DNA from 2 places in the Shewanella sp. Iso12 genome. Region 1 is predicted to be linked to the other one. Evidence: predicted binding sites of a transcription regulator. Region 1 holds the regulator's gene; the other holds the start of a gene.
The links. Region 1 encodes NrdR, which represses ribonucleotide reductase genes. Its sites were predicted from a motif close to AAACACNANATNTNGTGTTT; they were not measured.
Positions count from the first base shown of each region.

Region 2: the regulator NrdR is predicted to act here: its motif matches at 1,580-1,599, upstream of nrdA (class 1a ribonucleoside-diphosphate reductase subunit alpha).

Region 1 covers NZ_JAAUHW010000001.1:703,254-706,366, reverse strand. Annotated here, with positions in the region: gene glyA (serine hydroxymethyltransferase) at 1-1,021, shown strand, start outside; gene nrdR (transcriptional regulator NrdR) at 1,131-1,583, shown strand; gene ribD (bifunctional diaminohydroxyphosphoribosylaminopyrimidine deaminase/5-amino-6-(5-phosphoribosylamino)uracil reductase RibD) at 1,624-2,748, shown strand; gene HCX89_RS03095 (riboflavin synthase) at 2,749-3,113, shown strand, end outside.
Region 2 covers NZ_JAAUHW010000004.1:322,343-325,455, forward strand. Annotated here, with positions in the region: gene nrdA (class 1a ribonucleoside-diphosphate reductase subunit alpha) at 1-1,420, opposite strand, end outside; gene HCX89_RS10295 (HAD family hydrolase) at 1,904-2,572, opposite strand; gene ubiG (bifunctional 2-polyprenyl-6-hydroxyphenol methylase/3-demethylubiquinol 3-O-methyltransferase UbiG) at 2,577-3,113, opposite strand, start outside.

The DNA of each region.
Region 1 (3,113 bases):
AATTGAGCGTGCCAAGCAGCTGTTTGGCGCTACTTACGCCAACGTTCAGCCACACTCAGGTTCACAGGCCAACAGCGCGGTTTATATGGCGTTGCTGCAACCCGGCGATACCGTACTGGGGATGAACCTGGCTCACGGTGGTCACTTGACCCACGGCTCTCCGGTTAACTTTTCCGGCAAGCTGTACAACATCATTCCTTACGGTATCGATGAGTCCGGCAAGATTGACTACAGCGAACTCGAAACGCTGGCGCTGGAACACAAGCCCAAGATGATCATCGGCGGCTTCTCGGCCTACTCAGGCATAGTTGACTGGGCCAAGCTGCGCGAAATCGCCGACAAAATTGGCGCTTACCTGTTTGTCGATATGGCACACGTTGCCGGTCTTATCGCTGCCGGTGTTTATCCTAACCCTGTGCCGCACGCCCACGTGGTGACTTCGACCACTCACAAGACACTGGCCGGTCCCCGCGGCGGTGTGATTCTGTCGGCTGCCGACGATGAAGATCTGTACAAGAAGCTGAACTCCGCGGTATTCCCGGGCGGTCAGGGTGGTCCTCTGATGCACGTTATCGCCGGTAAAGCCGTGGCCTTCAAAGAAGCACTGGAGCCGGAATTCAAAACCTATCAGCAGCAGGTGGTTAATAACGCCAAGGCCATGGTTGAGGTGTTCCTCGAGCGCGGTTACAAGATAGTTTCCGGCGGTACCAGCAACCATCTGATGCTGGTGGACCTGATTGGCCGTGAGCTGACCGGTAAAGAAGCCGACGCCGCTCTGGGCCGCGCCAACATCACAGTCAACAAGAACTCAGTGCCCAACGACCCCCGCTCACCCTTTGTGACCTCCGGGGTGCGTATCGGTACACCGGCCATCACTCGCCGCGGTTTCAAGGAAGCCGAAGCCCGTGAACTGACCGGCTGGATCTGTGATGTGCTCGACAATGCTCACGATGACGCCGTTATCGAGCGTGTTAAGGGCCAGGTGCTGGAACTGTGCGCTCGCTTCCCTGTTTACGGTTAACCTTTTCAAGGGAATAGGATAAACTTCGATGGCCGCTGAATTCAGCGGCCATTTTTGTTTCTGCCATTTAGCAGCATCCGCTGCCGGCAACTGAGCACCAGGAGGCATAATGCATTGTCCATTTTGCAGTGCGACGGATACCAAGGTGATAGATTCCAGGCTGGTGGCAGACGGTCATCAGGTGCGCCGTCGCCGGGAATGTACTCTGTGTCATGAACGCTTTACCACCTTTGAAGGTGCCGAGCTTGTCATGCCCAGAGTGATCAAGCGCGATGGCAGCAGGCAACCGTTCGATGAGGACAAGCTGCGCGGCGGTATGCTGCGTGCCGCCGAGAAACGTCCGGTTTCCATGGATAAGATTGAAGAGGCGATCAGCAAGATCAAGTCCACCCTCAGAGCCACAGGCGAGCGGGAAGTGACCTCGGAAATGATCGGCAATCTGATGATGGATCATCTTATCGAGCTGGATAAGGTGGCCTATATTCGCTTTGCCTCTGTGTATCGTGCCTTTGAAGATGTGTCAGAGTTTGGTGAAGCGATTGCCAAGCTGGAGAAAAAATAGGCTGTCAGTCACAGCCAACTGTTAAGTCACGGAAACCCCCATGTGGTCCAATACTGATATCGCCATGATGAGCCGCGCCATAATGCTGGCTCGCCGTGGCCGTTATACAACCCGCCCCAACCCCAATGTCGGCTGCGTCATCATAGATGCCGATGGCAAGATTGTCGGCGAAGGCTGGCATCAGCGTGCCGGCGAGCCCCATGCCGAAGTACATGCCCTGAAAATGGCCGCTGACAAGGCCCGCGGTGCTACTGCCTATGTCACCCTCGAACCTTGCAGTCACTATGGTCGCACGCCGCCCTGTGCCGAAGCCTTAATTAAACATGGCCTCAAGCGGGTGGTGGTGGCAATGACAGATCCCAACCCTCAGGTGGCCGGCCGAGGTATCGGCATGCTGGAGGAGGCCGGGGTTCAGGTGCAGAGCGGTCTCTTGGCCGAACAGGCCAGAGAGTTGAATCCGGGCTTTTTATCGCGGATGGAGCGAAATCGCCCCTGGGTCACCCTCAAGCTGGCGGCGAGTCTCGATGGCAAGACGGCACTGGCCAACGGTGAGTCCAAATGGATAACCGGCCCCGAGGCGCGCCGCGACGTGCAAAGGCTCAGAGCCCGCAGCTGCGCTCTGCTCACCGGCATTGAAACCGTATTGGCCGATGACCCTTCCCTGAATGTCCGGCACGCTGAGCTTGGCAGCCTGGGTGAAACCCTCAGCGAGCAGGAGCTTATTCAACCGCTGCGGGTGATACTCGACAGTAACTGCCGTATGCCGCTCGATGCCAGGCTGTTGCAAATTGCCAGCCCGGTGCTCTTGGTCAGCTGCCGTCCCTATGAGGATGAATTCCTAGCCGCTTTGCCGCCTTATGTCACTACTTTGGTGCTGGCCGGTGAAGACAACAGAGTAGATATCGCGGCGTTGCTGCAACACCTGAGCCAGAGCTGTAATGCGGTGTTGGTCGAGGCCGGGGCAACGCTTTGCGGCGCCTTTATTAGTGCCGGGTTGGCCGATGAACTGCTGCTTTATCAAGCCCCGAAACTGCTTGGCGCCGCTGGCCGAAACCTGCTGGCCTTGCCAAACTATCAGCAGATAGCCGATACCCCGGCGATACGGGTAACAGATCAACGTAAGCTTGGCAATGATACCCGGCTTACTCTCAAGATAGGTGATTGAATGTTTACCGGAATAATTGAAGCTGTCGGTACAATACGGGCACTGGAGCGCCGTGGTGATGATATTCGTCTGACTGTGGCCAGCGGCAAGTTGGATCTCAGTGATGTGCGTCTGGGCGATAGCATTGCCACCAACGGCGTGTGTCTGACCGTGGTTGAACGCCTGGCGGAGGGTTATGTGGCCGATGTTTCGGCCGAAACTGTCAGCCTCACCGGCTTTGACCGCTACAGCGTCGGCACCAAAGTCAACCTGGAAAAGGCGGTCACGCCAAACACCCGCTTGGGCGGGCACTTGGTCAGTGGTCATGTGGATGGTATGGCGCGGGTCATCAGTGTGACTCCAAGGGGCAAGGCGCTGGAGTTTTG
Region 2 (3,113 bases), on a different contig from region 1:
CTTTTATCGCACCCAGGTTCAGTGCTGACAGAGTACAAAGGGCGATTTCACCATTTGGGTCGTCAATATTGTTCAGTGGCTTGGTTGGCAGGGCAATCTCAAGACACAGGTTGGACTGACGCACAGGGGCCACTTCGGCGTTGAACGGACTGTGGGTGTTACAGTGATCCACGTTCTGCACATAGATACGGCCGGTGGAGGCACGCTCCTGCATCATCAGCGAGAAGAGCTCGACCGCTTTTAGGGTCTTCTTGCGAATGCTCTGGTCCTGCTCATATTTCACATACAGGCGCTCAAACTCGTCCTGATCGGCAAAGAAGGCGTCATATAAGCCGGGAACGTCCGATGGGCTGAACAGGGTGATGTTCTCACCTTTGATCATCCGCTGATACATCAGCTTGTTGATCTGTACGCCGTAGTCCAGGTGACGGATACGGTTGTCTTCAACACCACGGTTATTTTTCAGTACCAGCAGCGATTCAACTTCCAGGTGCCAGATAGGGTAGAACAGAGTTGCAGCACCGCCGCGAACACCGCCCTGGGAGCAGGATTTAACCGCAGTCTGGAAATACTTGTAGAAAGGCAAACAACCTGTGTGGAAGGCTTCACCACCACGAATAGGGCTTCCCAGAGCGCGAATGCGGCCGGCATTCACACCGATACCGGCTCTCTGACTGACATACTTGACGATGGAAGAGGCCGTGGCATTGATGGAATCCAGGCTGTCGTCACACTCGATCAACACGCAAGAGCTGAACTGACGGGTCGGCGTACGCACACCGGACATGATAGGGGTCGGCAAAGAGATCTTGAAGGTAGAGACCGCATCATAGAAGTCTTTGACATACTGCAGCCGGGTTTCCTTCGGATAACGGGCAAACAAGCAAGCGGCCACCAGAATATAGAGGAACTGGGCACTTTCGTAGACTTCATGAGTCACACGGTTTTGCACTAGATACTTGCCTTCCAGCTGTTTGACGGCGGCATAGGAGAAGTTCATATCGCGCCAATGGTCGATATAGCTATCGAGCACATCCAGCTCTTCACGGCTGTAGTCTTCCAGCACATGCTTGTCGTACTTGCCCATGGCGACCAACTTGCTGACATGATCGTACAGTTTTGGCGGCTCAAACTGACCAAAGGCCTTCTTACGCAAATGAAAAACAGCAAGGCGAGCGGCCAGGAACTGATAGTCCGGAGAGTCGGGAGAGATCAGGTCGGCGGCAGCCTTGATAATGGTTTCATGGATGGCCTCGGTGGGGATGCCATCGAAAAACTGCAGGTGAGAACGCAACTCCACCTCGGAAACCGAGACGTTGTTTAATCCTTTGGCTGCCCAGGTGATAACACGGTGGATCTTATCGAGATCTATCGTCTCGCGTGCGCCACTGCGTTTGGTAACTGTCATAGTGCTATTCATTGAAGATAGGCCTTGGTTGTAATATCTGTGAAATGACGCGACGGCGTCATTAAACCTTCCCTTGTAAAACAATCAACCGAACAGTTAACGACGGCGGCCCGAGAGGGCTCTGTTAACCGGGAGTTTCCAGTGCAAGACTAGTATGTCTGATTGCTACCGATACACAAGATATGGTGTTTTTCTATATCTTGGATAACAAGATAGTGAGGTATGGCACTTTTTGCAAGCCTGAGTTTTGGGTATATCTTGTGGATATCTTGAGGATATTGACTGGCCGATTCCGCAAAGCGGCATCATTGCTGGCGCACAGTCGTCATGGTCAAAATTCAAGCGATCTCACTCAAGGTGATCGACTGCTAAAATAAGCAGCGATCCGCGATCCCGCGCAGATCCGGTCGGTTAAAGCAGCATCCGGACTGCGACTTTCTTTAAGGTCTTGTCTACTCAGGAAAACAGTGCCAATTTAGTGCTTGTCTTACCTTGTTACCACAATGGCAGCGACATCACTGCCTGTGGATGATTTAACTGCCAATCGGCACCCCATTCCGCCGGTTTATCCTCGGCCGCCAGATATCCCCACATGGCGATGGCAGAGGGCATATTGACCGCCTGCGCCGCTGCGATGTCGCGCTCGGCATCGCCAAGATAGAGAATACGTTCGGTCGCGCAGTTAAGCTGCTGAGCAGCCAGCAACATAGGGGCTGGGTGGGGCTTACGATAGAGGGTTGTATCGGCACTGACCACAGCATCAAAGCGCTTAAGCAGCCCCATGCGCTCTAACAAGGGCCGGGTAAAACGCGCCGGTTTATTGGTGACAATCCCCAGCGGTAAGGCTCTTGATAGGGCACTGTCCAGCAAGGCTTCTATGCCTTCAAACAAACAGGCTTTTTGGCCGTTAACCGCATCATATTCCCTGAGCATCGCTTGCCGGAGATGCTCCTGTTCCTCGGCTGAGGCTTGGGGCACGGCGGCTTGCACCATGGCAAGCGAGCCGTGAGAGGCCAGAGTGCGAAGAAGTTTGCGCTTATCCTCTATCGATACCCCATGGGATGCAAGGGCCAAGGCCAGTGCTTCGGTCAGGTCCTCGGCGGTATCCACCAGAGTCCCGTCCAAGTCGAACAGAATCCCTTGAAACGGCAGCTTAGGCGTCATGGCATCAGTCCTGGCGTTGGCAGGCAATCATATAGTTGACTTCAACGCTCTTGGTGTAACTGAATACGCCACTCAAGGGGTTGTATTTGATGCCCAGCGCGTCACGGCACAATAGTTCGGTGTTTTCTGCCATGGCAATTAATTCGGATGGGCGGATAAACTTACTGTGGTCATGGGTACCTGCCGGCAGCATTTTCAGCACATACTCGGCACCGAGTATGGTTTGCACCCAGGACATGATGTTGCGGTTAATGGTGGAGAAGAACACCCAACCTCCGGGCTTGACCATATCGCAACAAGCCTGGATCACAGATTGCGGATCCGGTACATGCTCGAGCATCTCCATACAGGTAACAGTGTCGTAATGCCCCTGATGATTCTGGGCATGCACTTCGGCGGTTTCCTGCAGGTAGTCTATGCTGACGCCGGCTTCCAGTGCATGCAGCCTGGCGACTTCCAACGGCTCAAAGCCCATATCCAACCCGGTGACCTTGGCGCCGATGCGGGCCATGCTCTCGGACAGAATGCCACCGCCGCAGCC